Regions from separate parts of the Ensifer sp. ENS10 genome, predicted to be linked through region 4. Evidence: riboswitches for the same ligand, from Rfam matches in the RefSeq annotation. Region 4 holds a riboswitch; each other region holds the start of a gene.

Region 1 (7,421 bases), on a different contig from region 4:
GGCGCCGGCAGCGCGGTCGCTTTCGGACCATTTGGCGGTCAAACGCGTAAAGCCGGAGATGTCGGCGAAAAGCAGCGAGCCGAGAAAGTCTTCCCGAGCGGGGGCAGCCGATTCCGTTGCTGCCGGGGAGGACCATTGGACCAGGGCTCCGGACAGGTAACGTTGGAACTCATATTTGCCGGCGCCACCAACCACGCAAAATTCTCCCCAAGATTTTAGAGTAACACGCCTCCTGTCTGACTGAAAGTCGACTCACGCTGATCTACGGGACCCCAGTAACGGCAAGTAAATATCTGTTTCGCGCGGCTTTCGGACGGAGTAATGTTTGCCCGATTGTTCGAGGGGGTCTCGCAACAGGAGGGGACAATGGAGGTCGACTGGGCTGGTCCGGTCGCCGCCGTGACGCGCCGCGATGTCTTGCGGCTGGTTTCGGCGGGCGTGCTTGCAAATGTGCTTTCCGGGTGCCGGCATCTGCCTTCGCCCGGCGCCTGCAGTCTCAGTCATCCGATCATCGACGTCCATTGCCATTTCTTCAACGCGGCCGATGTGCCGGTGGATGGACTGGTTCGCTATGTGGCGCTGCGGGAGAAGATGCCGGAGAAAAGGCTCTCCGCGAACGCTGAGGAGGCGAAGGGGCTGGAAAATGCCCTGGTGGTCTTTCTCGTGACAGCGCTTGGCGATGTCGCGCCCAAAGCCAAACATGAACTTGCTGTTCTGAAAAAAGGCGCTCGGCGCCTTTCCGACGCCGAGCTCGCGCGGCGCAAGGACGAGCAATTGCGCGTCGCGGTAAGGGATCTGATCGCGCGCGCAGGCGAGCAACGATCGACGTTTTCGAGGCGCAGTCTTGGCGAATCCCCTGACTATGACGGTTTGCTGCGTCAGCTCGGCGGAACTCCCGATCTGCCCCAGACATTCCAGCGGCGTTCGGGCGGCGGCGTGAGTGAAGCGGATGTCGATACCGTCGCCACCGCCGCAAAGGCGCACGACCAGATCGGAACCTATCTTTCCTTCGTCCGGCTGATGCAGGACTACCGGGAAAACCTGGCGGAAGCCTATGTCAAGATCTTCGCTTCCAAATGTCGGCTCTCTCTGATCACGCCGAGCATCCTGGACTTCGATAAATCGCTTCACGGGACATCATCGCCACAGCGCGACCAGATCGACGTCATGGACGAGGTCCAGCAGATCGTCACCAGGAAGCACGGCATCCGCATGCACAGCTTCGTCGGCTTCGATCCGCATCGGGAAGCGCAAAGGCCGGGTTCATCGCTGGCAAACGTCCAGTACGCGATCATGGAAAAGGGCTTCATCGGTGTCAAAATCTACCCGCCGATGGGCTTCAAGGCATGGGGCAATGCGGATCCGGCGATCGATGGCGCGCTGAAGCGGCTCTACGCCTGGTGTCGCGACAACGATGTGCCGATCATGGCCCATGCGGAAAACAGCATCGGGGCCGGCTGCGGCTACGGCAATCTTGCAAGCCCCGCCTATTGGAAGAAGCTGCTCGACACGAACCAGTACGATAAGCTGCGGATCAATCTCGCGCATTTCGGCGCCTTCGACGAAATCCTGCGCCCGGGGGCGCCGACAGGCGTGATGGTCTCCTGTGCCCAGGACAAGTTTTCCGGGCCGCCGACCTGGGAAGAGATCATCGGCAGGACGATCGATCACGAGCGTCGCCCGAACCTGTTTGCGGATCTGAGCTATCTCAGCGAACTGGTCAGCAGCGACGACAAGAATCTTCACACGAAGATCCGGCAGCTGTTGGACGAATGGCTTGATGATTACGACCCGGACGCCCGCCATCTCATGTTCGGCACCGACTGGTCGATGATGGCGCTGGAGAAGGACTACAACGCCTATGTTTCGAGAATAGTCGAGCAACTGACGCTCGCCAGCGTCAGCGACGAGCACCAGCAGAATATCCTCTGGAGGAACGCTTCCCGCTTTCTCGGTCTCGACCGGCCCGGCAAAACGCGCGACCGGCTTACCGCCTATTGCGACAAGCACGGCCTGGGTTCGGCCTGGCTTTCAGAACTGGCGATTGCCTGAGGCAGAGCCACGGCGTCAGGTGATCCCGCTGTTTTCCTCGATCAGCGCCACGGCGCCGTGCGTGCAATCCACTCCCGCGTCCGCCCCTCTGGATCGGCATTCAGCGTGATATCGGTGACGACCGCGGCGCTGTCGGCGCCATGCTCGAAGACGCCGGCAATCCGGTCGATATTGAGGCCGCCGATCGCAACGAGCGGCAGCGGCGTGACGCGCTCCCGCCAGGCGGAGAGGCGCGGCAGCCCCTGCGGATCCCATTTCATCTGCTTGAGGATCGTCGGATAGATCGGTCCGAGCGCGACATAGTCGGGCTTGGCGGCAAGCGCCGTCTCCAGCTCCCTCTCGTCGTGGGTGCTGAGGCCGAGCTTCAGGCCGGAAGCGCGGATTGCGGCAAGATCCGCATCCGCGAGATCCTCCTGGCCGAGATGGACGAAATCGCAGCCTTCCTCGATCGCGAGGCCCCAGTAGTCGTTGACGACGAGCTGGCACCCATGATGGTCACAGATCGCCTTGGCCGCGCGGATCTCGTCGCGAAGCTCTGCTTCCGGACGGTCCTTGACGCGAAGCTGCACCAGTTTCACGCCGAGCGGCACCAGCCGCCCGATCCATTGGGCACTATCGACGATGAGGTAGAAGGGGTCGAGTTTCACGCGAACACCGCCTTTCCGATGACGGGCGTGGAGGGAACGGCAAAATCGCGCGGTTCGAGCATGCCCGCCTCGAAGGCATCGCGTCCGGCGTCGATTGCTCGGGCGAAGGCGGAGGCCATGAGGGCCGGTTTCGTTGCCCCGGCCACGGCGGTGTTGAGCAGAACCGCGTCGAAGCCGAGTTCCATCACTGTCGTTGCGTGTGAGGGCCGGCCGATGCCGGCATCGACGATCAGCGGCATATCCGGAAAATGGGCCCGCATGGCGCGCAGCGCCGGGATGTTCTGTGGCCCCATGGCGCTGCCGATCGGCGCGCACCAGGGCATCAGCACCTTGCATCCGGCCTCGACGAGATGCTCGCCGACCACGAGGTCGTCGGTCGTGTAGGGGAAGACCTCGAAGCCTTCGGCGCAAAGGATGCGTGCTGCTTCGACCAGCCCGAAGACATCGGGCTGAAGCGTATCCTGATGGCCGATGACTTCGAGCTTGATCCAGTTGGTGCCGAAGACCTCGCGCGCCATCTTGGCGGTCAGCACCGCCTCCGCCACCGAGTGGCAGCCGGCGGTGTTGGGCAGCACGTGCACGCCGAGCGACCGGATCAGGTCGAAGAAAGCGCCGCCCTGACGGCCGCCGGCGGTTTCGCGGCGCAGCGAAACCGTGACAATCTCGGTCGCCGACGAACGAACCGCGTCTTCGAGCGCGGCAGGCGAGGGGTAGCGGGCGGTGCCCAGAAGCAGGCGGGAACGCAGTTCCTGTCCATAAAGCGTCAGCATGTCTCAGCCTCCTTTCATCGGCGAGAGAATTTCGATCCGGTCGCGATCGCTGAGGGAATGGGCCGAGCGGTCGGCTCGGTGCACCAGCTCGCCGTTGACGGCGGTGGCAAGCCAATCCCCTTCGAAGTCGAGTGCGGCCAGGAGTTCGGCAAGGGTCGTGACTGTGAGGTCGTGATCCTCGCCGTTGACGGTCAATTTCATGCGGCGTCTCCCTTCAGGTTCCGGGTAAGGGCAAGGTTCGCCGCTTCCTCGGCCAGGGCCGGTGAAAGCAGGAAGCCGTGGCGATAGAGCCCGTTGAGCGTGATGGTGTTTCCGGCGCGCATGACGCGCGGCAGATTGTCGGCAAAGGCCGGCCGGACGCCGGTGCCGGTTTCGAGAAGGCGCGCCTCGCCGAAGGCGGGGTGAAGCGCATAGGCTGCGTTCAGCAATTCCATCAGCGAACGGGCGGCAATCGGACCGCCGTCGTCGGTTTCGATCATGGTCGCTCCGCACATGAACAGACCATTGCCGCGCGGTACGATGTAGAGCGGGATGCGCGGGTGGATGAGACGGACTGGCCGCGACAATTCCACTTCGCCCGTCTGCAGATAGAGCATCTCGCCGCGCACGCCGCGCAGGCCGGCGATGGCGCCGATCCGCGAAGCGCCGCTGCAGTCGGCGATCAGATCGCTGTCGCTGCTATTATCCGCCTCGCCGATGAAGGCGACGCCGTTCTCGACGAGCTTTTGCCGCAGCAAGACAAGCGCCCGGCGCGGGTCGAGATGCGCCTCGCCGGGGAAGAACAACGCCTCTCGGAAGCGACCGGCAAGCGCCGGCTCCAGCCTCGCGATCGCTTCTCCGCCGAGCCATTCGAAGCCGGACGTGCGCGAAGCGAAGCGTTTGAGTTCGCCGACGTCTCGCGGCGGAGCGACGACGAGGGTGCCGTTGCGTGACACTTCGCCCGGAAGCGCGCGGTCCCACCAGTCGATGGCGCCGATGCCGCGCGTCAGCACCGTTTCCTCGGCGCTCTCGCGTTCGCACCAGGGCGCCAGCATGCCGCCGGCAAACCACGAGGCCGCCCCGCCGAAGTCTGGCTGCCGCTCGGCAACGGCCACCTCGACGCCGCGGCCCGCCAGCTCATGCGCCAAGGTCAGCCCGCCGACGCCGGCACCTTTGATCAGGACACGCATGGTCAATGCGCCCAGCTGCGGCGAGCCGAACGTCGGCCAGAAGGAAGCAGAATCGCGATGAAGATACGCATTGCCGAGGCTCCATTGTTGGAGACCCAGCTCGGACCGGAAGAGAGGGAAGGACGCCTTGCCGAGATCTGCTCGCGCGAACGCGAATGCGGCAGCGATGTCTGCACCGTCCCTACGCCAGTATGAACTGGATCAGGTTCAACGGGTCACTGCGCCGCGGAAACCGCCTAGCAGAATCTCAGCCCCTTGTCGGGACACCCCTGGTGAATGCTTCAAACTGAGCGGCTGGATCGGATTTTGTCAAGGGCTGCCGGTGTGTACCTCGTGCGCAAAAAATTATCTATAAAAAGTGGAAGGACATGTGTTCTTGAGGCTCGCTGGTGTCGGTAGCGGGCATCGGTCGAGAGATCTACGGCTAGTGCAAGGCGCAAGGTCCCGAAAATCCGGGCATCTGGCCGTTGCTGTCATCGCCATCAGCTGATGCCGCCGAGGCGGAAAGTCGCGGTATTTGCCCTTCTGACCGCAGCCGTCGAGGCACGAAAAAGCACGACAAGGTTGAGTCATTGCAATTAGGTCTCCTTTTAGATGGTTGCTCGATGCAGTGTCCGTGAAAATTATAGATAATAATGGATTCTATCTATTCTGGGGAAGTGAACGAACATGCTCGACACAAACAGTTCGACTGAGCCGACCTCCGGAGCTACGAAGCCCGGCAAAACCGGTTGGAATCTGGGCGACGCGCAAAAAATCTATAATTTGCCGTTCAACGACCTTCTGTATCGTGCGCAGTCCGTTCACCGCGCCCAGTTCGACCCCAATGCCATCCAGATGAGCCGCCTGCTCTCGATCAAGACCGGCGGCTGTGCCGAAGACTGCGGCTATTGCAGCCAGTCGGCACACTACCCGACGGGGCTGAAAGCGTCGAAACTGATGGAAGTCGAACAGGTTCTTGCAGAGGCACGCAAAGCGAGGGATGGCGGCGCGACGCGCTATTGCATGGGCGCCGCCTGGCGCAGCCCGAAGGAGCGCGACATGGAGGCGATCGTCGCCATGGTCCGCGGCGTCCGGTCGCTCGGCATGGAGACCTGCATGACGCTTGGCATGCTGACGCCGGAACAATCCGGGCGGCTCGCAGATGCCGGGCTCGATTACTACAACCACAATGTCGATACGTCGGAGCGCTTCTACGGCGAGATCATCACCACCCGCAGCTTTGCCGACCGGCTGGAAACGTTGGCGAACGTCCGCGACGCCGGCATCAAGGTCTGTGCCGGCGGCATCCTCGGCATGGGCGAGACGGCTGACGATCGGATCTCGATGCTGGTGACGCTTGCCAATCTGCCGGTGCCCCCCGAAAGCGTGCCGATCAACATGCTGATTCCGATCCCGGGCTCGAAGCTTGCCGATGCGGCGCCGGTCGATCCGATCGATTTCGTTCGCACCATCGCCCTGGCGCGTATCCTGATGCCGCAGTCGCATGTCCGCCTTTCGGCCGGCCGCACCGATATGAGCGACGAGATGCAGGCGCTCTGTTTCTTCGCCGGCGCCAATTCGATCTTCGTCGGCGAAACGCTGCTGACCGCCGACAACCCCGGCGAGGATCACGATGCGGCACTCTTCCGCCGGCTCGGGCTGAAGCCGATGCCGCTTACGGCAGAACCGGAAGCGGCCGAATGACCGCGGGCTTGCTCCACCGCTACGAGAAGACGCTTCACGGCCTTGAACGCAAGGAGCGCCGCCGCGAACTCGCCTCCGGCAGTGGGGTCGACTTCACCTCGAACGACTATCTGGCGCTTGCCGGTTCGCCGCGTCTCAAGGCGGCGATCATCGCGGCGATCGACCGCGGCCTGCCGGTTGGATCAGGCGGTTCGAGACTGTTGCGCGGCAACCACAGGGAACACGAGGCGCTGGAGGCGGAGGCGGCCGCCTTCTTTGGCGTGGAGCGAACGCTGTTCTTCGGCAGCGGCTATGCGGCCAATGCCGCCTTGTTTTCGACGCTGCCGCAGCGCGACGATATTATCGTCCACGATGCCCTGATCCATGCGAGTGCCCATGAGGGTATCGCCGTAAGCAGGGCCGGTGCGATCGCGGTCAAGCATAGCGACGTTGACGCCTTTGCCGATGCGATCGGTGCGTGGCGCAAGCGCGGCGGCATGGGACATCCGTGGATTGCCGTCGAAAGCCTCTATTCGATGGACGGCGACCGGGCGCCGCTTGCAGACCTCGCCGCGCTCGCCGATCGGCATGATGGATTTCTGGTGGTCGACGAAGCGCATGCGACCGGCGTCTTCGGGCCAGATGGCCGCGGTTTGACGGCCGAATTGGACGGCAGGGAAAATCTCGTCGTGCTGCATACCTGCGGCAAGGCGCTCGGCGTTTCCGGCGCCCTCGTTGGCGCAAACGCCGTGCTTTGCGACTATCTCGTCAACCGTGCTCGCAACTTCATCTATGCGACGGCGCCTTCGCCGCTCATTGCTGTCGCCGTCCGCGAGGCTCTTGTGACACTGGCGGATGAGCCTCAGCGCCGGGCAGCGTTCGATGATCTCAGGACCTTCGCCAATCGGGCGCTTGCCGAGACCCTCGGCATCGAAGGCAGCGGCTCGCAGATCCAGCCCGTCCTGATCGGCGACAACGGTCGCGCCGTGAGGATTGCCGCGCGAATGCGCGCCGAAGGTTTCGATTTCAGGGCGATCCGTCCACCGACCGTTCCCGAGGGGACGGCGCGGCTTCGGATCGCGATCACGCTGAATGTCGACCGGCCGATGATCACGCGC
Region 2 (7,421 bases), on a different contig from region 4:
CGAGAAACGCATCGAGGCGATCGCTCACTATGGCGCCGAGATCGTTCGGGTGGCCGGCACCTATGACGATTCTGTCCGCGAGGCGGCGCGGGTCTGCGACGAGAATGGCTGGACGGTGGTTTCCGACACATCCTGGCCCGGCTACGAATACATTCCCGGCCTGGTGATGCAGGGCTACACGGCGCTGCTCAGCGAGGCGTTGCGGCAGATGGAAGAGCCGCCGACCCATGTCTTCGTGCAGGCAGGCGTCGGTGGCATTGCCGCCGCCACCGCGGGACATCTGGCGTTGCGCTATGGAGCGGAGAGACCGCGTTTCGTCGTCGTCGATCCCGCACGGGCCGCCTGCCTCTACGAAAGCGCCAAGGCGGGGCAAACCGTCAAGGTACCACATGGCGAGCCGACCATCATGGCGATGCTCGAATGCTACGAGCCGTCGCTCGTCGCCTGGCGTATCCTGTCCCGCGTGGCCGATGCCTTCATGACCGTCGATGATGAGGACGCCGTTTCGGTCATGAACCGGCTCGCGCGCCCGAAGGGGGCTGACCCGGCGATCGTCGCCGGTGAGAGCGGTGGCGTCGGGCTGGCCGGGCTTCTGGCGGTTGCCCGAGATCCGGCGTTGCGGGAAGCGCTCGGATTGACCGCACAGTCGCGCGTCTTCGTCATGAATACCGAGGGGGCCACGGATCCCGAGCGTTATGCTGCCTTGGTGGGTCTGTCGCCCGAGACTGTCGCGAACACACCGAACGAAAGAGGGTGACTCATGGTGGGAATCGACTTTGATCGGCTTGTCGAGGATATGACCGCCTGGCGCCGTGATCTGCACGCGCATCCGGAATTCGGTTTTGAGGAGCAGCGCACCGCATCCTTCGTCGCGGCGAAGCTTCGAGAATTCGGGCTCGACGAGGTCGTGGAAGGCGTCGGCGGCACCGGTGTCGTCGGCCGGCTGAAACGCGGCAGTGGCAATCGCGCCATCGCCCTTCGCGCCGACATGGACGCGCTCCGGATACCGGAGCAGGGAGAGCAGTCCTATCGCTCGACCCGGCCCGGCACTATGCATGCCTGCGGCCATGACGGCCACACCGCAATGCTGCTCGGGGCAGCGAAAATGCTGGCAGAAGGCGGAGGCTTCGACGGCACCGTTTGTTTCATCTTTCAGCCGGCCGAAGAGTGGGGCAAGGGCGCGCTGGCGATGCTCGACGACGGCCTGATGGAGCGCTTCCCCTTCGACGAGATCTACGGCCTGCACAACATGCCGGGGCTGCCGGTCGGCCGCTTCGAGACCCGTGTCGGCGCGATCATGTCGGCGGAGGACAATTTCGAAATCGTGCTGAAGGGTGTTGGCGGGCATGCGGCGCGGCCGCATTGGGGCAATGAGACGCTTGTCGCGGCTTGCGCTACCGTCGTCAATCTGCAGACGATCGTCTCGCGGCGCCTTTCGCCGACGGATATCGGCGTCGTTTCGGTGACCGAACTCTTGACCGACGGCACGCGCAATGCCTTGCCCGGCCTCTCCCGGATCCTCGGGGACGCCCGCAGCTTCCGCCCCGAGGTCAGCGCCAAGATCGAGGCGGAGATGCGCGTGATCGCCAAGGGCACGGCGGATGCCTATGGCTGCGAGGTCGAGGTCAGCTACACACGCGAGTTCGTGCCGCTCATCAACGACCCGGCCTTGACCGGCCACGCCTTTGCTGCGGCGCAAGCGGTGTTCGGGCCTGAGAATGTCGCGACGGCCGCTGAGCCTATGACCGGTTCGGAGGATTTCGCGCGCTTCCTCGAGCACGTGCCGGGCTGCTTCGTCTTCATCGGCAACGGCGAGACGTCGGCGCCGCTGCACAATCCGCGTTACGATTTCAACGATGATGCCCTGATCTTCGGCGCGCGCTACCACGCGGAAATCACCCGGCAGAGACTGGCGCCGACTGAGCCCCGGCCATGAACAGAAATCCGCATGAAAGCAGGACAGCCAAGCCAATGCAGACCATCGATGCCGCGCGCCTCCTCGGGCGTATTCACGATCTTGGCGAGATCGGCCGCGATCCCCACGGGCAATTGACGCGACTGGCCGGTTCCGACAACGACAAGGCTGGCCGCGATCGCCTCGTCGCCTGGATCGAGGCGGCGGGTCTCGAAGTCGCCATCGACCGCATCGGCAATATCTTCGGCACCTGGCGCGACGAGGGTAATGCCGGCGAGGCGCCCATCATGCTCGGCTCGCACGTCGACACGGTCATCAATGCCGGCATCTATGACGGCTGTTACGGCGTGATTGCCGCGCTCGAAGTGATCGAAACTTTGAGAGAGCGCGGTCTGACGCCGGCCCGGCCGATCGTCGTTGCCGCCTTCACCAACAAGGAGGGCGTGCGTTTTGCGCCCGACATGCTCGGCTCGCTCGTCTATGCCGGCGGGCTGCCGGTGGAGAAGGCGCTTGCGACCGTCGGCACAGATGGCGCGGTGCTGGGAGAGGAACTCGCGCGGATCGGCTATGCGGGCAATGTCGAACCGGGGTTCCTCATCCCCCACGCCTATGTCGAGCTCCATATCGAGCAGGGACCGGTGCTGGAGCGCGAGGGCATGGCAATCGGCGCGGTCGAAAACCTGCAGGGCATTTCCTGGCAGCGGGTGACGATCGACGGTGTCGCCAATCACGCCGGCACGACGCCGATGGCGATGCGCTGTGACGCCGGGCTTGCGGCCGCCCGCATCGGCCTTTTCCTGCGCGATCATATAACCCGCTCGAACGCTCCGAGCGTCGCGACCATTGGCACCATGCGTTTCGAGCCGGACGCAATCAACGTCATTCCGTCGCGGGCGGTCTTCACCGTAGACCTGCGCGACCCGGACGAGGATCGGCTGCAGGCGCTGGAGGCGGCGCTTGCGGATTTCCTCCTGCGTGTCGCCGCTGAAGAGGGTGTCGAGATATCGGTCGAGCGCCTGGCGCGTTTCCAGCCGGTCGCCTTCGATCTGGGCATTGTCGCCACGATCGAGGCTTCGGCGAAGGCGCGGGGCCTGAAGAGCCGGCGCATGACTTCGGGCGCCGGCCACGATGCGCAGATGATCGCACGCATCGCGCCGACGGCGATGATCTTCGTGCCGAGCCGCGACGGCATCAGCCACAATCCGCGCGAACACACGGAGGCGGATGATCTGGTTGCCGGGGCGAATGTGCTGCTCGATGTCGTCGAGCGGATTGCTTGCAGCGGCTGGAAAGGCAGTTAGGAATACTCGCGGCGAGAAAGACGATGGTCTGTATCCGTAACTCCGCCGCCACACTCCGGCAGGTCGTGATCGGGATAGACATATCTCGAATGTAAAGCTCTGACGCCGGCTGATCTGTTCTCGCGCGTCAGAACCCGTTCCTACCGCACATCCGGAGTCCGGTTTCGAGAAATAGCGCAGGTCCCCCTCCGTTGCGACGAAGTTGACCTGTCTTCAAGGCTCTCATTTCGTGTCAACGGTCTTCTGCCGGGCAGACGATTCAGGCTGGCTCCGTTCGAAGCGCCTTTCCGGCGTCTGGCGGAAAAGGTTAAGGAAATTGCTGCCGCCGTGCCAGACCTTGCCGCTTGGTCCGTAATCCCGTGAGTCGCGCATCGATGAGTGGGGCTCGCTGTGGCTATCGCTGTCGATGACGGCAGCACCTCCGCCGCCTGCGCCGGTGCCGCCGGGAACGCCGCCTACGCCGCTGCCGTCACCGGTGCCCCAATCGCCACCACCCCCATCGCCGCCACCCTCTGTGCCGTTGCTTCCGCCGCTCCCGACGTTTTCGCCACCTTGGTCGCTGCCATCAGCGCCATTTTCACCATTCCCGCCGACATCGGCGTCGTCCGCATGGGCGGCGGAAATCCAGGAAAAACCCGCGGCAAAACTCCCGCTGTCGTCGAGGCGTGGCAGATCTCCAGCGAGTGCCACAAGGCCGCCTATCGACAGGGCCGTCAGTCTCAGCAGGCGTGTCCTCAAGTCATTCTCCTCGTAAACGGCGTTTTTTTCGTCGTCCTGCAAGAGCGCCGCAGAGGACGGCAGCTTGGCGTGAATGACGGGTCCGCCGGCGGCGACTTTTGCGTGAGTTTTACATATCGTTCAACCGATAAGGGGGCAAGCTATTCCCCCAGGGCCCAGCATCCGCCTTGCCGTCGGAAGGGACTACGAGGCGTCCCTCCCGACGTGTTGCGCTTTAACTCTTAGCTTCGACCTCAGCGACCGGCATATAGAGATCGCCGCCCTCGCGGTATTTCGCGGCCATTGCCTCCAGCCCTTCCTTCTGCGCTTCCGCACGAATGTCGTGCGAGATCCGCATCGAGCAGAATTTCGGGCCGCACATGGAGCAGAAATGCGCGACCTTGTGTGCCTCCTTCGGCAGGGTCTCGTCGTGGAAGTTTCGGGCCGTCTCCGGGTCGAGAGAGAGGTTGAACTGGTCCTCCCAGCGGAACTCGAAGCGGGCGCGCGAGAGAGCGTCGTCGCGCACCTGGGCGGCCGGGTGACCCTTGGCGAGATCGGCGGCGTGGGCGGCGATCTTGTAGGTGATGACGCCCACTTTGACGTCGTTGCGGTCGGGCAGGCCCAGGTGTTCCTTCGGCGTGACGTAGCAGAGCATGGCGGTGCCGAACCAGCCGATCATCGCAGCGCCGATGCCTGACGTGATGTGGTCGTAGCCCGGAGCGATGTCCGTCGTCAGCGGCCCAAGCGTATAGAACGGCGCCTCGCCGCAGACGGCGAGCTGCTTGTCCATGTTCTCCTTGATCTTGTGCATCGGCACGTGGCCGGGGCCCTCGATCATCACCTGACAATCCTTCGCCCAGGCGATCTTGGTGAGTTCGCCGAGCGTTTCGAGTTCGGCAAACTGCGCCGCGTCGTTGGCATCGGCGATCGAGCCCGGGCGCAATCCGTCGCCGAGCGAGAAGGAGACGTCATAGGCGCGGCAGATGTCGCAGATCTCCTCGAAATGCTCGTAGAGGAAGCTTTCCTTGTGGTGATGCAGACACCACTTGGCCATGATCGAGCCGCCGCGGGAGACGATGCCGGTGACGCGATCGACGGTGAGCGGGATGTAGTGCAGGCGTACGCCAGCATGGATGGTGAAATAATCGACGCCCTGTTCGGCCTGCTCGATCAGCGTGTCGCGATAGACCTCCCAGTTGAGGTCCTCGGCAATGCCATTGACCTTTTCCAGAGCCTGGTAGAGCGGCACGGTGCCGATCGGCACCGGTGAATTGCGGATGATCCATTCGCGGATGTTGTGGATGTTGCGGCCGGTCGAAAGGTCCATAACCGTATCGGCGCCCCACCGCGTCGCCCAGACCATCTTCTCGACCTCCTCGGCCATCGACGAGGTGACAGCGGAGTTGCCGATATTGGCGTTGATTTTCACCAGGAAGTTCCGCCCGATGATCATCGGCTCGGATTCCGGATGGTTGATGTTGGCGGGCAGGATCGCTCTGCCGCTGGCGATTTCCTGGCGCACGAACTCCGGTGTCACATGGTCGGGGATATGGGCGCCGAAGCTTTCGCCGTCGCGAGCTATCGCGCGTGCCGCATCGCGGCCGAGGTTCTCGCGGATCGCCACGAACTCCATCTCCGGCGTGATGATGCCGGCGCGGGCGTAGGCAAGCTGCGTTACCGCCTTGCCGCCAGTCGCCTTGAGCGGCGCGTGCTGGAACGGGAAGGTCGGCGTCAGCCGGTCGCCGCTGGCAAAACCGTTGTCTTCAGGACGGACGATGCGCCCCTCGTAGGTTTCCACGTCGCCGCGCCCGACGATCCAGTTGCGACGGAGTCGCGGCAGCCCCGCCTCGATGCTGATCTCCGCATCGTCGGCGGTATAGGCGCCGGAGGAATCGTAGACGGTAACCGGCGGCTCGCCGGAGGTCGGGTGCAGCGCGATCTCGCGCATCGGCACGCGGATATCCGGGTGGAGGATGCCTGATTTGTGGACCTTGCGGGAGGCGGGAAGCGGGCCTTGGGTGACCGTGAGAGGGGTGGGCTTTGTGGCAATATTCATGACGAGGCTCCAAGTTTGCGATTGGAGACCCAGTTCTGATGCCGGAAGGATGAAAGACGCTCCGCCAGGTGCTGGACGCACGGAATCCTGGCTTCGATATCTGCACCGTCCCTACGCCAGTATGAACTGGATCAGGTTCAACGGGTCACTGCGCCACAGCCGGTAAGCCGGCCATCCAGCAGAATCTCAGCCCCTTGCGGGACCCCCCTGGTGAATGCCCAAGAGATAGCCATCGAACGGCACGGGTCGTCAAGCGCGAATTCGCCCGTCGACGAAGATGCAATTTTTGGGTGTATTTTGGCCGCTGACGAGAGTTAGCTGCCGGATTTTTCCGGAACGCCGCGCTCCGCATAGTCGGCTCGGTTGATGCCGTGGCGCTGGAGCTTGTCGTAGAATGTCTTGCGCGGAATACCGAGCGCCTCGATCGTCGCCTTGACGTCGCCGCGCTGGGCGCGAAGCACTTCCTTCAGGATCTCTGCCTCGTAGTGTTCGAGCCGTTCCGGTAGCGCGAAACCCGGCTGTTCTGCTGGCGCAACCGGCTGTCCCAGCGGGCCTTCGACGCCGAGCGCCACGCGTTCGGCAAAATGTGAGAGTTCGCGCACATTGCCGGGCCAGGCATGGGTCATCAGGTGTTGCTGCACTGCCGGCGAGACGTGAGGCACGTCCCGCTTGAAGCGCTCCGCCGCCCGCGTCAGGAAGTGCGAAAAGAGCAGCGGGATATCATCGCGGCGCTCGCGCAGCGGCGGGATCGACAGCGTTACGACGTTCAATCGGAAGTAGAGATCTTCACGAAAGTCCCCGCGCTGGGCCGGGTCGCCGAGATCGATCTTGGCGGCGGCGATGACGCGAATATCGACGGGGCGCACCTGGTTGGTGCCGAGCGGCGTGATCTCGCGGGCTTCGAGAACGCGCAGCATCTTGACCTGGGTCGCCGGCGGCATCGCCTCGATCTCGTCGAGGAATAGCGTGCCGCCGCTCGCGTGTTCGATCCGGCCCACACGCTTCTTCAGGGCGCCGGTGAAGGCGCCCTGTTCGTGACCGAAGAGTTCGCTCTCGATCACCGTTTCCGGCAGCGCGCCGCAGTTCAGCGCCACGAAATTGCCGTCGCGGCGCCGGCTCCAATTGTGGAGCAGCGTCGCGACCACCTCCTTGCCGCTGCCGGTTTCACCGGCGACGAGCACGTCGACATCCGTGTCGGCGATGTGCCGGATCGTCTGGCGCAAGCGCTCCATGACCGGCGTCTGGCCGATCAGCGGCAGGCTGTCGCCGGCCGTTTCGGCCGCCCGTTTGAGCGCGCGGTTCTCCATGACGAGACTGCGCTTTTCCAGCGCGCGGCGCACGCTCTGCACCAGCCGGTCGGCGGCAAAGGGTTTTGGGATGAAGTCGTAGACGCCATCCTGCAGCGCCTGAACTGCCATCGGTATGTCGCCGT
Region 3 (7,421 bases), on a different contig from region 4:
TTCCTTGGCGCCGGCGAGAACCACGCGCGGCTGCACAATCCGGACTATGATTTTCCTGACGGGCTGATCGGCATGGGCGCACGGGTGTTCATGCGGGCGATCCGCAACGAGCTGGGGTGAGGGCAGCGCCGGAAAGTCGCTTGCTCAACGGTTGTTTTGACGGCACTCTCAGAAATTGCGCAGTTCCCGACGGAGAGCCGTTTCGCGCCGCGTCCGTAACTGCCTTCAGGAGGACCAAATGGATGAGCCATTTCAGCTTCCGTGACGCGGTTTGCCTCGCGATTGCCATGGCGGGAATGGCGAGCGCTTACGCGGCGGATATGCCCGTTGCAGATATCGTTCCTGAGCCGCGACAGACTGAGAATGTTAGTCTGCAGGCCTTCATCAAGGCCAATCCGGATTGCCTGGAGTTCACCGATCAGTGCTCGCATTGCGCGGTCGTCAACGGCGTTGCCGAATGCTCGACGGCGGAGATAGCTTGCATCAAGCGAGAGAACCAGTGCACTAAGCGGACAGCTAAATAGAACATTGCGGTCAGAAATTTCCCGCAGCCGTTCAGCAACATGCAGGGACCGGTTTCCTAAGTTGCCTTCCGAAGCTCCGGTTCGCGTTCCAAACCCCCTTGCCTTAACGGCCTTGACGTGGCTAGTCTACCAGCGTCTGTGAAGTCGAACGCTCAGACGGAAGGCTCCTTATGCTCTTGAGGCAAAAGGGGCCTTTTTCTGTTTGTATCCTTTAAGGGCCTCCTTCGCCCGCATCGAACCGGCTTACATACGCGCATGCTGAACTCAAGCAATTGACATCCCCTCCCACGCTCCCATAGCATTCATGCCTGCCGAGGGGCGCACCTGACGGTGCTGAGATGGCGGTGAGCCAGACCCTTGAACCTGATCCGGATCATACCGGCGTAGGAACGGCAAGGGCCTTTCTGGCACTCCCGCGTCTTCGCCGTTCATCCGGATCTCCGTGATTTTGGTTTCGGGAGATCGTTGGTGCCAATACGCTGTTCAGAATGTAGCGACGTAGAACTACAGGGAGCGGGGCGACCGACCCATCGGCTCAATCTATCTTCCAGGTTGCCCGGAAGACCCGCCTCAGTTTGCGCGTGTTTGAGCCGGTGGCTTGAGTGCGCGCTCGCCATCATTGGACCCGCTTCTACATTTCAGCGGAGCCAGGCATGACCGCTATCGCCGTTACCATCGCAGGCTCAGATTCCGGTGGCGGTGCCGGTATCCAGGCGGATCTGAAGACGTTTTCGGCGATCGGCGTCTATGGTGCCAGCGTGATCACGGCCATCACCGCGCAAAACACCCGCGGGGTAGCGGCCGTCGAGGATATCTCTCCGGCTGTTGTCACAGCTCAGATCGATGCCGTGTTTTCGGATCTCGCGGTTGGCGCTGCGAAGGTCGGAATGGTGTCCCGCCAGGAGACCATTGCTGCGATCGCGTCCGGTTTGAAGCGATACGGGCATTTAGCAGTCATCGATCCGGTGATGGTCGCCACTTCAGGGGACATTTTGTTACGTCCGGATGCGATCGCGACGCTCAAGGAGGAATTGCTGCCGCTTGGGCTTATCGTGACGCCCAACCTGCCCGAAGCGGCTCTGTTGACGGGCCGCGCGATTGCCGAGAACGAGACGGAAATGGCCCGGCAGGCGGAGATGCTCCTGAAGCTTGGTGTGCGCGCCGTGCTGATGAAAGGCGGGCATGCCAAGGGCGATGAAGCGGCTGATATCCTCTTTAACGGGGACACTTCCTTGCGCCTGTCGCGCCCGCGGGTTGAGACGACAAACGATCATGGCACCGGCTGCACGTTGTCTGCCGCAATCGCCGCCGGTCTTGCCCGTCGGCAGACGCTTCAAGACGCGGTTATCGCTGCCAAGGCCTATCTGCATGAGGCGCTTGTTGCCGCAGCAGCGCTCAAAATCGGGCAGGGGCGGGGACCGGTTCATCACTTCCATCGATGGTGGGCACCGAACGGCGATTAATTCCATTCCGGCGCTTGGCGCCGGTTCCACCGTTCAAGTTGACCTTTAAAAAACCAGGACATTCCATTGCCCGATAAGCAATGGAATGTCCGTCGAGTCGGGAAGTCGGCCGCTTGTAAATGCGAGGTGAGTGCCGGGGACGGAGCGCTTTTCGGTTCAGGCCACAGCGGCGCTGGGGTGCACCGGCTGCTCCTCCTTGAGCAGTTTCCGGTAGAGCGCGACATGTTCGCGGCCGCAGTCGACATGGCTTATCGGGCGCCTGAGCGTTGCCCTGAGGTTGTCCCATGACCTTGGCGTGCTCAGCACGTCTATAAGGCGATCGGCAAGGTCTTGTGCGCTGCCGGTCCGGAAATGATAGCCGTCCAGCCGGTCGCGGACTTTTTCGGCCATGCCGCCGATGTCGGAGCAAATAATCGGCCGGCCATGGTGCAGCGCTTCCTGGATCACGATCGGCGAGTTTTCCCACCAGACAGATGGCATCACAACCCAGTCAACCGATCGCATCAGCCGCGGCATGTCCTGGTTTTGGTAGGAGCCGTAAAAGCGGACGCGGCGGCCGGCGTCTTCGATCAATTTCGCCACGCGTTCCTGATACTCGGTCGGCTGACGCTCGAGGTTGCCGCCGAAGATCATCAGCGTGGAATCGTCACCCCAGATGTCCTCCGGCACGCGCGATACCGCGTCGATCAGCACGTGAACGCCCTTGAAGGGGGTCATCTGCCCGAAATAGGCAAAACGATTGCGACGTGCCGCCGGCGCAGGCAATTCACGCGCGGGCGTCATTTCACCCAGGACGATGCCGTTTTCGATCACGAAAATCTTCTCGGCAGCGATGCCCCACTCGACATAGCGATTGGCGAGAAAAGCACTTGGGGCGATGAAGGCGTCGGCAAGGTTCAGCATGCCCCGCACGAACTGCTCGCGGCGCACGAAACGCGACACCGGGATTTCGGGGAAACACGTGTGGCAACTGATTGGCGAAGCGCCATTGCAAAGCTGACCCGAGGGCCGCTTCACCATTTGTCCGTGGTTGTGGCAAATCGGCAGGTATTCGTGGAAGGTCACGACGATGCGCGCTTTCGGCAGAGCGTCGCGCACCGCATAGAGCGCTTCCAGCCCGAAGCCGATGATATGGTGGAAGTGGACGATGTCCGGCTTGATGTCTCCCACAAAGCGCAAGAGGTCGCGACGGATCGCGTCGGTATCGCCGTTGGACAGGAAGAGATGATCAAAGTCCTCGGCATGGTAGAGCACCTCGTCCATCGCCAGGCGAAGGCTCATCAGCGCCGACGCGCCGTGGCGCGGCACGGGATTGCCGACGCGGGCGAGGTAGATCGATTCAATCCCCGGCAGGCCGTTCAATGCCTTGTGCAAGCCATGGGAGGCGATCTCAGCACCACCCAATGAATGGGTCGGGTGGCCGTGCGAGACGACCAGCACGCGGAGTTTCTCACTCATGCCGAAACCTCATTGTGGGTCGTGTTTTCTGTCTCGACAGTCTGCATCCAGCGGCCACGAAACAGCGTCTGATCGACACGCTCCACGTACCTGGCCGTGGCTGCCGAAACGGCGCCGGACGCCTCATCCGACCCGAGCATCTGCAAGGCGGGCAGCCAATAGGATTCGTAGCCCCTGCGGCTCAGCCTCAAGGCAAGGTCCAGCCCATTGAGAGACGCACCGAGATAGGCCGGCGAAGGGCCGGTATCGTCGAGAAGCGCCTTGCGGGGCATGATGCAGCACTCGAGCGACGCGGTCGCCACCCGCGTCAGCTTCAGGCGGTTCACAGCGCCGACGGGATAGCCGGCATAGCGGCTCGACTGCAGATGATCCGCGCGATCGAGCGACGAACTGCCGGCCCAGCGGATCGAATGATCCTCATAGGCAAGGGTCGGCGAGATGATGCTTCCGCTTTTTGTCTCATAGTTCGCAACGAGCGTCTGGTACCAACCGGGATTGGCCGGCGTCAGGGACGCAGACAGCAGGATGACGGTTTCATTGTCGATGGCCCGCGCCGCAGTCCGCGCCAGGTCGCTGGCATCGCCCGAACCTTCGACGGACAAAAGGCGCATCGGCAAGCGATAGAATTCCGCAAGCTGCCGGATGCCGGCGGCGCGCCGGCGAAACTGTTCCGATTGCAGGACGAGCACGATCGGCGCCTGCCGCGTATGCGGATCGAGCGCCAGAAGACCCAACAGGGCGGCGAAATCCTCCTCGGCCGCTCCCACGGCGACAAGGATTGCCGCCCCCACAGCCTCACCGAAGCGGCCAATGTCGATGACGGTCTCGATGGTCGGAGCATCAGTGCGAGCCGCAGTGATGAACGGAACGATCTGGCGATCGACGATATCGGGCAAGGCCCAACTGGTCGGATCGATAGCGTTCAGCAGCCGCAGCGCCGAATGCCTTGCCGACAGCCGTGTCGGGTGAAGCGGCATATAGGCGCGGCGAGAATCGCGAAGGGTGATTTCGAGGTGAAGGGGTGCTGCCGGATCGCCGACGAGGCCATCCGCGAAAGCGATGAAACCGTGCGAACGGCGATGTCCGGATATCGCGCCCTTGAATTCCGGCCGGTCCACGAAGGCTTCTTCCACGTCGAGCCGCTCGGTGCGGGTCCAGGCGCCATCAAGTCGCGCCCCGGCGCGCCCCCGACGCAGCCGAACGCTCTGCACATGATCGTCCGGATCGAGCATCCAGCCTGAGATCAGGAAGGCGCCTTCATCGCCCTGATAGAGTGCGTCGACGCCGAGCCGGACCGGAACGGGGAGGCTTGAGATCGTTTCTGTACCGTCAAAGCCGTTGGCCGCTTCGCGCAGGCGCAACAGCACCTGCGGCGAACTCTGGCTTTGGAGCAGGATCGCGCGAAGATGACCCGGCGTTTCAAGGGGGCCAGCAACGAACTTTCGCTCGTGGACCGGCGCATAGCGCCAGGCGCCACGCCCACGATAGAAAATGCCCTGGATGTCACGCGCCCGCGGCAGATCATCCGCAGACAGGAGGCCCAGAAAACCGACCGCATCTTCCGGTGCGTCGTTGCGCGGGAAAACCGCGATGCTGCACTCGGCGACCGATGCGTTTTCGGCCCTGATGATGGCGCGGCTAACGCCCGCGGCGATGTCATTCGCCCAGCCCTTGAGCGCGATCGCGTCATCGTGACTTTCACCGAGCAGCTCGATGTAGCCGTCCTTCGCTGTTCCCGCCTTGAGGAGGGCTGTGATTGCCGTCAGCTTCCGTGGATCGAGCGGCGGCTTCATCAACACGTCCACCAGGCGGCCAAGCACGTGTACGACCTGCGGGCCGGCGAGCTCTTTCAGCATGGCGGCGACATCACCTGCCGACACGGTACGGGGCGCAACGATGTAGCGTTTGCCGCCACCTTCCTTTCCGAACCGCAGCGTTGCCGGCATGCCACGGGTGCGGTCGACAGGGATAAGCGCGGCGAAACCATGGGTGGCGGATGCCTGTGGCGCGGAAAGCCGCCAGCCGATGATGGCAGCGATCGCCTGGGTCGCGGGTTCTTCGTCGATCTCGACAGGCAGCTGATCGGCCAACGGGCCGCCGGCGCCGATCACCATCAGCAGCGCCTCGTCGATCGGGCACACCACGATCCGTCCGCTGCGCATGATGCGGGCAAGCGGTGCGGGGCTTGGCGAAAGGGAAAGCTCCTGATTGGGCATGAGACGCCCTCAGGTCCGCAGGAGAAGCGTCAGGATCGCACCTGCGGTAAAGCCCGCAAGCACAAAGAGAAGCAGAAATGCCGGCTTCAAGTCTCCGTTCGAGCGTTGCTTCAAGGCATTGAGGCTCTTCTCCATGCCAGCCACAACCCCATCAAGGCGCATCAGGTGCACGTCGAGATCGGTCAATCGTTGGGTGATTTCTGTGCGCAGGCTCGCGACGTCGTCACTGACTGCGGCAAGTCCTGCAGCTTCGCCTTCCTCGCCGTCATCGACTTTTTGCCGGATGGCCGAGCGCTGAGAGACCTGAAGTTGACGTTGTGCCGCCATCAGCACATCGAGCTTGTCGAGGACCTTTGCCAGCGGCGCGGCGATCATGGCCTCGGCCGCCTGTTCGTCGGGCTTGGGAACGCGAAGCGGCAGTTCGCCGCCTTTTTCCGTCGAGGCCATGACAACCAGTTCGCCGGTGCGGGCACTGGCCATGTCAGGCAGCGCGATCTCGAAGGCGTGGTTGCCGTCGCCGATCCCGTTGCGCTTGAGATCGGATCGGTTGCGGTCGGCCAGTGCCTCGGCGATCACCTTGCCATCGAGCAGCACGCGAATGGCGAGCCGTTTCTCTGGCGTCTCAGGATCGAATGCCCAACCGAAAACGCGGCCCTGGTCGATCGCGTCCACCCGGCCCTTCAAGGGCTTTGCATTGTTTTGTTCCGGTGCGACATCCGGTTTGTCGGCTGCTACAGACATGGTCATTCCTCTAGGCCGCGGCGGTTCGTGCCGGCTCTATCTTATCGATGAGCGTGAGATAGCGGCGGGCAGTGGCGTCGATATCATCGGGTTTGCGGGCGTTCGCCGAAAGGCGCCGCCTGAGATCGGCGTTTTCCGCGATGCGGCGCATGGCGGCGGCAAGCGCCCGCGGGTCGTTGGGCGTAACGGTCAAGCCGCTCACGCCGTCCTGAACCATTTCGGCCATGCCGCCGATATTGCTCGCGATCACGGGCTTGCGCTGGGATTGCGCCTCGCCGATGACGAGCGGCGCATTCTCCCACCAGATCGAAGGCACGATGGTGCAATCGACCCCGGCGATGAGGTCGGCAATGTCGTCGCGCCGGTAGGCTCCGCGCTGCTGGACGGTGGGGGCGGTCTTTTTGAACAGGCGGGCGATCTCGTCCTTGAAGCTATCGCTCTGGAACGGCGCGCCGCCGTGTACCCTGAGCTCGAAGCGCAGGCCCTCGTCGATCAGTTGCCGCGCGGCCTCAAGCAGCACGGTGGTGCCCTTCCAGGGATTGAGGTTGCCGAAATAACCAAAGATCGGCCGGTCGTTTTCCTGCCGATCCTTCCGCGTCGGAAGGTCCCGCCGTGGCAAGCCATTCGCGATGACATCGATCTGCTCCCCGTCGAGCCCCCAGTCGATGTATCGCTGCCTCAGGAACTGGCTCGGCGATACGAAACGGTCCACCGTGCGCAACAGGGCTTTAAGATGCTGCTCGCGAAGCACGAAGCGGTCGAGCGGGATATCCTTGAAGCAGGCGTGGCAGCGGTCGGGCGTCGACTTGTGGCAAAGCTCCTTGCCGCTGGTTCGCACCATCAGTCCGTCATGGTGGCAAAGCGGATAGTAGTCATGCAGCGTCATGACGATGCGACACTCGGGCAAAGTCCGGCGCACGATGTGCGGAAACTCGGCGCCGAGCAGCAGCAGGTGGTGAATGTGGACCACGTCCGGCTGGAAATCGCGCAAGAGCTCGGTCAGATCAGGAACGACGCCA
Region 4 (7,421 bases):
CCGCTTCGTCGGCATGAAGTCGCGCGGCGTCTATGAGACCCCCGGCGGCACGATCCTGCTTGCCGCTCACCGCGCGATCGAATCGATCACGCTCGACCGGGGTGCTGCCCACCTCAAGGACGAGCTGATGCCGCGTTATGCCGAGCTGATCTACTACGGCTTCTGGTTCTCGCCGGAGCGCGAGATGCTGCAGGCAGCGATCGACAAGAGCCAAGAGCATGTCGAAGGCGAAGTGACGCTGAAGCTCTACAAGGGCAACGTCATGACCATCGGCCGCGAAAGCGACAAGTCGCTCTATTCCGACAAACTCGTTACCTTCGAGGACGACCAGGGCGCCTACGACCAGAAGGATGCGGCCGGCTTCATCAAGCTCAACGCGCTGCGCCTGCGCACGTTGGCTGCGCGCAACCGCTAAGTCGGTAAGCGCCGAAAGACAAAACCTCCGCGATCCGTTCGCGGAGGCTTTTTTTTCCGTTACTCCGCCGCCTCCGGCAGCGGATCCTCGCGGTCAACGGCCGGGGCCAGCAGCTTCAACCGAACCGTCCGGCGATACCAGAGATAGCTGAGGATAGAGACGACGCCAAAGCTCGGAATGATCGTGCCAAGCGCAAGCACCGGGACACCGACGGCAGCGGCGATCGCCCCACCGAGCAGGCCTGAGCCCATCTGGACGAAGCCCATCATCGCGGATGCCGTGCCGGCGATATCGGGAAAGGGCGCCATCGCCGCCGTCATCATGTAGGGCATGACGAAGGCGATGCCGAAGGCATAGATGCCAATCGGCAGCATGACCGAGAGGAAACTCGGCGCAAGTGCATGCATGCTGTAAGCAAGGATCAGGCTGGCGAGACCGATGAAGACGAGGCCGGCCGGTACCAGCGCCTGCGGTGTGAAACGACGCATCAAGAGCCGCACAACCACCGTTCCCGAGAAGAACAGGCCTGACTGCATCAGCATGCCGACGCCGAACTCGGTGGGCGTCAGGCCGACTTCGTTGATCAGCACGAAAGGCAGCATCGTCGCCCAGGCATAGAGCGCGCCGACAGCTCCGCCGATGACGAGCGTCGAGGAGATGAAACGGCTGTCGCTCACCAGCCTGCGATAGGCCGCAAGGATCGGCCTTAGGTGGCCCTTGCTCGGATCGGGCGTCGCCGTCTCGGCCATGAAGAACTGCACGGTGATGCAAGCCATCGCGGCAAAGCCGACCATCAGCAAGAAGATCGACTGCCAGCCGAAAAGGCCGAGCGCCAGGCCGCCGAGGGTCGGCGACAAGGCTGGCCCCAGCGCTAGCATCATGCCGATCATGTTCATGATCCGCGCCGCTTCGGTGCCGGTGAACTGGTCGCGCACGATCGCGCGCGCCACCGTCATGCCGACGGAAGCACCGATACCCTGTACCAGGCGCCCGGCAAGCAGCACCGCAACGGAAGGCGCAAAGGCCGCCATCAGGCTGCCGACGAGATAGATCGCCATGAAGATCAGCGTCGCGCGGCGGCGCCCGATGACGTCGGACAGCGTGCCGGAAACGAGCTGGGCAAAGGCGAAGCCGGCGAAATAGAGCGACAGCGTCATCTTGATCGCCGCCTCGCTCGACGAAAACGCCCGCACCAGGTCCGGCATGGCCGGCGTATAGAGCGCCATGGATACAGGCCCGAGCGCCACCAGGAAGGCCCCGATGATACTCGTGCGCCGCTCGCTCATGCGACGCGTCATTGCGAGGCTCCGGACTCGCCCTCTGACTTCTCGCCAGCTTCCTTGCCGGCGAGACACGGATCAAGCTCACGCAAGTTGTCGCGCAGGATGCGCAAGTTGGCGCAGAGAACCTCGCGCGTCGCCTCGTCGAGCCCCGCGGTATAGGCGTTCATCATCTCCCTGAGCCCCGTCATCAGCTCGGTGAGCAGCGGACCTGCCTTCTCGGTGATGGCGACGTTTTTGGCGCGGCGATCCGCCGGATCCGGCACGCGGGCAACAAGGCCCATCGCCTCCAGCCGGTCGAGATAGGCCGAAAGCGTCATCGGCTCGATGCCCATGCGGGTGGCGATCTCGGCCTGCTTGATGCCCTCTTTCAGCACCACCTGGATCAGCGTGCGCGCCTCGCCGGGCGTGATGCCCAGATCCATGGCATTGACCTTGCGGTCGAAAGCCCCGCGCAAAAGGCGCGAGACGTCCGTGAGCAGCATTCCGATGGTTTCGGATTCAAGTTTGAAGGGCATCAGGATCGTTCACAAATGATATAATAAGTTTTTCTTATCATATCCCCTGACGCCGTTCAACACGCCCCTGGTTGCGGCTAGCCTTCTAGCTCCTCGCGCAGCATTTCGAGCTCCAGCCATTCCTCCTCCATGCGGGCGAGATCCGCACGAAGCTTCTCCAGTTCCTGCGCGAGCTTCGCAAAGGCGTTTGGATCTTTTGTGAAAAGCTTGGGATCAGCCATCTTTTCTTCGCGCTTGGCGGCATCGGCCTCTGCCTTGGCGATCTCCTTCGGCAGGTTTTCGAGCGCGAATTTCTGCTTGTAGGAAAGCTTGCCCTTGGCGGCCTTCGGCGCATCGGCGGCGGGTGCAGCGGCGTCGGCTTTGGCCTTTTCCGCCTTCTCTGCCTTGCGCTTCTCTTCAATCGCGCCCTTGCGCTGCGCCATCATGTCGGAATAGCCGCCGGCATACTCGATCCAGCGGCCATCCGGCTCCTCCGGGTTTGCCGGCGCGATCGTCGAGGTGACCGTACGATCGAGAAAGTCGCGGTCGTGGCTGACGAGGATGACCGTTCCGGCAAAGCCGGCGACGATCTCCTGCAAGAGGTCCAGCGTCTCGATGTCGAGGTCGTTGGTCGGCTCGTCGAGGATCAGAAGATTGGTCGCCCGCGAAAGGATGCGCGCCAGCATCAGCCGAGCGCGCTCGCCACCCGAGAGCTCGCGGATCGGCGTGCGCGCCTGTTCCGGCTGGAACAGGAAATCCTTCATGTAGCCGGTAACGTGGCGCTGCTCACCGTTGACAAGCAGGTTGTCGCCGCGCCCGTCGGTCAGGTAATGGGCCAGCGTGTCGTCCAGGTTGAGGTCTTCGCGCTTCTGGTCGAGCGTCGCCATTTCGAGGTTGGTGCCGAGCTTGACCGTGCCAGCGTCCGGCTCGATCTGACCGGTCAACATCTTGAGGAGCGTCGTCTTGCCGGCACCGTTCGGACCAACGAGACCGATGCGGTCACCGCGATGGACGCGGATCGAGAAGGGCGCGACGATGGTGCGGTCACCATAGGCCTTGCTGACCTTTTCGGCCTCGATCACCAGCTTGCCGGACTCCTTGGCGTCAGCTGCCGTTGCCTGCACGGTGCCTTGAGGCCCCTTGTGGCCGCGATAGACCGCGCGCATGGTCTGCAACTCGCCGAGGCGCCGCATGTTGCGCTTGCGCCGCGCCGTCACGCCGTAGCGCAGCCAGTGCTCCTCGCGCTCGATCGCCTTGCCGAGCTTGTGCTGCTCCAGTTCCTCGGCCTCCAGCACCTCGTCGCGCCAGGCTTCGAAATGGCCAAAGCCGCGATCGAGCCGGCGCGACTGGCCACGGTCGAGCCAAACGGTCGCCGTCGAGACCTTCTCCAGGAAGCGCCGGTCGTGCGAGATCAACACCAGCGCCGAACGGCTGCGGGTAAGCTCCTCTTCCAGCCATTCGATCGTCGGCAGGTCGAGATGGTTGGTCGGTTCGTCAAGCAGCAAGATGTCAGGTTCCGGCGCCATGACGCGCGCCAGTGCGGCACGGCGCGCCTCACCGCCCGAAAGGCGCGTCGGGTCTTCTTCGCCGGTCAGGCCCAGATGCTGCAGCAGGTAGGCGACGCGATAGGGATCGTCGCTCGGTCCGAGGCCGGCTTCGGCATAGGCCTGCACCGTGTCGTAGCCGTCGAAATCCGGCGCCTGGTGGAGATAGCGGATGGTCGCTGAGGGATGGCGGAACACCTCGCCCGACTGTGCCTCTGAAAGGCCCGCGGCGATCTTCATCAAGGTCGACTTGCCCGAGCCATTGCGCCCGACAAGGCAGATGCGATCGCCCGGTTCCACTTGCAGATTGGCACCGGCAAGCAGCGGCGCGCCGCCGAAGGTCAAGAAGATATCGTCGAGTTTCAGAATTGGGGGCGCCAAGGCTCAGGCTCCGGAAAGATCATAGGGGCGGGCAAGCACGATGGCGCGTCCGCTCTTGAGGCTGAAGCGAAGGGGACCCTCCGCGACGTTGGATACGGTTCGGGACGATCCGAACGGCAGGGTGAAATCGTCAAGCGGATAGCGCGCATTGACGATCGAAAGGCCGGTCAGCTCGGTCAATCCCAGCACGGAAAAGAGACAACCTTTCGGCAGGTCGAGATCGAGCGTGCCTGCCAGCAGCGGGTAGGCTTCTTCCTCGCCCGAGGTCATCAGCACCGAAAGCCCGCGCTCGGCAAGCGCTGCGGCCTGCAGCAGGTGCAGGAAGGCATGGTCGCTGCGGCTGCCGCCAAGCGCGCCGGCAAAGATCAGCCGATCAGCGCCGCGGGACAACGCAGCCTCGACCGCGATCTCGCCATCCGTCGCAGCCTTTGCCGCCGGGTAGGGCTCGCGTGGAACGGAGGCGAACTCGGACAGCAGGGCGTCTTCGGTCGAATCGAAATCGCCGACCCAGACATCCGGCACGACGCCGAGCAAGCGGGCATGGCGCATGCCGCCGTCAGCGGCAACGAAGCGGCTGCCGCTGAGCTGCTCTGTCAGCCGGCTGGTCACCGAGAGGGCGCCGCCAAGCAATATGGTGAAGGTCGATCGAGCCATGGCAATGCCCATAGCGCAAAGGATCGCGGAAGGAAAACGAAGAAAACCGCAAACCGCTGCGATCGCAGCAATTTGCCGAAGCCGTCAGTGTCCTTCCGGCACCGGTTCCGGGAATAGCATGCCGGCATAGATCCCGGGTGTTGAATCGGGAATTTCGATCGCGCCGGCCACGCGCTCGTAGAACTTCGCCGGACCGACGCCACCGATGACCGCATAGCCGTAGCCCGCCTCGCGCATCGCCGTCAGGCTTGCAAGCAGCAGCGCCTCGCCGATGCCCTGCCCACGCATACCTTCATCGACGCCGGTTGGGCCGAAGAAGCCGAGCGCTGTCACGTCGTGGCAGGCAAAGCCGACGATCTTTTCGTCGTGCACCGCGACGTGCATGCGTGTCGGGGTCGAGGAGAAGGCAGCTTCCGCTTCGCCTGCCCAGCCGGCGCCAAACGTCTTTTCGATCCAGGAGACCACCAGACGGCGTTCCGGCGCCATGGCGCGACGGATGCTGATGCCTGAACCAAGCCGCGACTGGGGCTCTGCCGGAAGGGCATAAAGTCGAACTAGCATATCTGGCATGGGATTTCCTCCTTGCGGCCAAGCGTGATGGTGTCATAGCGCAGTTGCCGGTTGGCGAAAACGCCCGACAGAAAATGGGCTCGCCCCATGCGTCGCCCATTCCAAACACCGCTTGCCATGGAGCCGCCGCAGCGGTAAATCTCTTGCCGCTCTAACGGGGTGCCTCCCGACCGCATGGCGGCCGGAGGCTGAGAGGCGTCAAAACGCCAACCCGCGGAACCTGATCCGGCTCATACCGGCGGAGGGATTAGACGCGATCGCACCGATACGCCCTTTTCCCGTGCAACAACGAACTTTGGGAGAGGTGCTTCGCATGTTCAATTCATCACAGCTCAAAATACTTAGCCGGCTAGCGCTGGCCGCAAGCGCAAGCCTTGTTTTCACCGGTTATGCCGCCGCTGCCGACAAGACGCTGACCGTCTACACCTATGAAAGCTTCATCACCGAATGGGGGCCGGGCGCCAAGGTGGCGGAAGCCTTCGAAAAGACCTGCGAATGTAAGGTCAACTATGTCGGTGTTGCCGATGGCGTCGAACTCTTGACGCGCCTAAAGCTCGAGGGTGCTGCCTCGAAGGCCGACATCGTGCTCGGTCTCGACACCAACCTCGTGGCGGAAGCAAAGGCAACGGGCTTCTTCGCACCGCATGGCATCGAAGCGAAGGACCTGAAGGTGCCCGGCAACTTCTCCGACGACACCTTCCTGCCCTATGACTACGGCCATTTCGCCGTCGTCTACGACACCGAGACCCTGAAGACACCGCCGAAGAGCCTCAAGGAACTGGTCGAAGGCGACGCGTCGCAGAAGATCGTCATCGAGGACCCGCGCACCTCGACGCCGGGCCTCGGATTGCTGCTTTGGGTCAAGGCGGTCTATGGCGACGAGGCGGGTGCTGCCTGGGCGAAGCTCAAGGACCGTGTTCTGACCGTCACCCCCGGCTGGTCGGAAGCCTATGGCCTCTTCACCAAGGGCGAAGCGCCGATGGTGCTCTCCTACACCACCTCGCCCGCCTACCACATGGTCGCTGAGAACACCGAGCGCTACCAGGCGGCCACCTTCTCGGAAGGTCACTACATCCAGATCGAAGTCGCCGGCATGACCAAGAGTGCCAAGGAGCCGGAACTGGCAAAGCAGTTCCTCGCGTTCATGACCGGTCCGGAATTCCAGTCGATCATTCCGACAACCAACTGGATGATGCCGGTCGCAGCAACCAAGGAGCCGCTGCCGGACGCCTTCAACAAGCTGGTCAACCCGGAGAAGACCTTCCTGCTGCCATCGGAAGAGGTCGCGAAGAACCGCAAGGCCTGGATCGACGAGTGGCTTGCTGCCATGAGCAAGAACTGAGGCCGGATTGTTCGCACTTCGCGAAAACCGCATGACTGTTGTCGCCGGGGCGATTTGCCTCGGCGCCTTCCTGCTCTTCGTCGGCCTGGCGATCGCCGCCTTGCTCGCCCAAACCGGCGGCACGGACGAAGGCACTCTGTTCGACGCCTATATCTGGCGCGTCACCCGCTTCACGCTGCTGCAGGCAAGCCTTTCCACTCTGCTATCCGTGCTCTTCGCGATACCGGTGGCGCGGGCGCTGGCGCGGCGGCCGCGTTTCTTCGGCCGGATCTGGCTGTTGCGGCTGATGGCGCTGCCGCTCGGCCTGCCCGTTCTCGTCGGCGCACTCGGGCTGATCGAGATCTGGGGACGCCAGGGCTTCCTCAATTCCGGCCTGCGCTGGCTCGGCCTCGAGCAACCGATCAGCATCTATGGCCTGTTCGGCATCCTGCTTGCCCATGTCTTCTTCAACATGCCGCTTGCGGCGCGCCTGTTCCTGGCCGGCCTCGAGCGCATTCCCGCCGAATACTGGCGCAGCGCTGCCAATCTCGGCATGCCCTCCCGAGCGCTCTTCCGCTTCATCGAATGGCCCGTCCTGCGCGGCCTGTTGCCAGGCGCGGCCGGCCTCGTCTTCATGCTCTGCGCCACCAGCTTCACGCTCGTGCTGACGCTTGGCGGCGGGCCCGCTGCCAGCACCATCGAGGTCGCGATCTATCAGGCGCTGCGCTTCGATTTCGATCCGCCACGCGCCATCGCGCT

What was found. A riboswitch is a leader RNA that binds a small molecule or an ion and turns the genes downstream of it on or off. The one in region 4 is predicted to bind thiamine pyrophosphate.
Region 1: another riboswitch for thiamine pyrophosphate. It lies ahead of thiO (glycine oxidase ThiO); the one in region 4 lies ahead of thiB (thiamine ABC transporter substrate binding subunit).
Region 2: another riboswitch for thiamine pyrophosphate. It lies ahead of thiC (phosphomethylpyrimidine synthase ThiC); the one in region 4 lies ahead of thiB (thiamine ABC transporter substrate binding subunit).
Region 3: another riboswitch for thiamine pyrophosphate. It lies ahead of thiD (bifunctional hydroxymethylpyrimidine kinase/phosphomethylpyrimidine kinase); the one in region 4 lies ahead of thiB (thiamine ABC transporter substrate binding subunit).

Annotation. Positions count from the first base shown of each region.
Region 1 covers NZ_JACVAS010000004.1:309,800-317,220, reverse strand. Annotated here, with positions in the region: gene IB265_RS17320 (AAA family ATPase) at 1-195, opposite strand, end outside; gene IB265_RS17315 (amidohydrolase family protein) at 367-2,052, shown strand; gene IB265_RS17310 (thiamine phosphate synthase) at 2,094-2,699, opposite strand; gene IB265_RS17305 (thiazole synthase) at 2,696-3,469, opposite strand; gene thiS (sulfur carrier protein ThiS) at 3,473-3,670, opposite strand; gene thiO (glycine oxidase ThiO) at 3,667-4,638, opposite strand; gene IB265_RS17290 (hypothetical protein) at 4,696-4,833, shown strand; TPP riboswitch at 4,799-4,919, opposite strand; gene bioB (biotin synthase BioB) at 5,308-6,324, shown strand; gene IB265_RS17280 (8-amino-7-oxononanoate synthase) at 6,321-7,421, shown strand, end outside.
Region 2 covers NZ_JACVAS010000004.1:161,181-168,601, reverse strand. Annotated here, with positions in the region: gene IB265_RS16610 (diaminopropionate ammonia-lyase) at 1-757, shown strand, start outside; gene IB265_RS16605 (M20 aminoacylase family protein) at 761-1,936, shown strand; gene IB265_RS16600 (Zn-dependent hydrolase) at 1,972-3,216, shown strand; gene IB265_RS16595 (hypothetical protein) at 3,439-3,954, opposite strand; gene thiC (phosphomethylpyrimidine synthase ThiC) at 4,169-5,989, opposite strand; TPP riboswitch at 6,080-6,208, opposite strand; gene IB265_RS16585 (sigma-54 dependent transcriptional regulator) at 6,304-7,421, opposite strand, start outside.
Region 3 covers NZ_JACVAS010000013.1:174,153-181,573, reverse strand. Annotated here, with positions in the region: gene IB265_RS31925 (amidohydrolase) at 1-120, shown strand, start outside; gene IB265_RS31920 (hypothetical protein) at 243-524, shown strand; TPP riboswitch at 829-931, shown strand; gene thiD (bifunctional hydroxymethylpyrimidine kinase/phosphomethylpyrimidine kinase) at 1,178-1,987, shown strand; gene IB265_RS31910 (glycosyltransferase family 4 protein) at 2,144-3,445, opposite strand; gene IB265_RS31905 (hypothetical protein) at 3,442-5,661, opposite strand; gene IB265_RS31900 (hypothetical protein) at 5,671-6,402, opposite strand; gene IB265_RS31895 (glycosyltransferase family 4 protein) at 6,413-7,421, opposite strand, start outside.
Region 4 covers NZ_JACVAS010000006.1:232,198-239,618, forward strand. Annotated here, with positions in the region: gene IB265_RS21635 (argininosuccinate synthase) at 1-415, shown strand, start outside; gene IB265_RS21640 (multidrug effflux MFS transporter) at 475-1,713, opposite strand; gene IB265_RS21645 (MarR family winged helix-turn-helix transcriptional regulator) at 1,710-2,213, opposite strand; gene IB265_RS21650 (ABC-F family ATP-binding cassette domain-containing protein) at 2,291-4,117, opposite strand; gene IB265_RS21655 (thiamine diphosphokinase) at 4,121-4,771, opposite strand; gene IB265_RS21660 (GNAT family N-acetyltransferase) at 4,856-5,341, opposite strand; TPP riboswitch at 5,487-5,605, shown strand; gene thiB (thiamine ABC transporter substrate binding subunit) at 5,655-6,683, shown strand; gene thiP (thiamine/thiamine pyrophosphate ABC transporter permease ThiP) at 6,691-7,421, shown strand, end outside.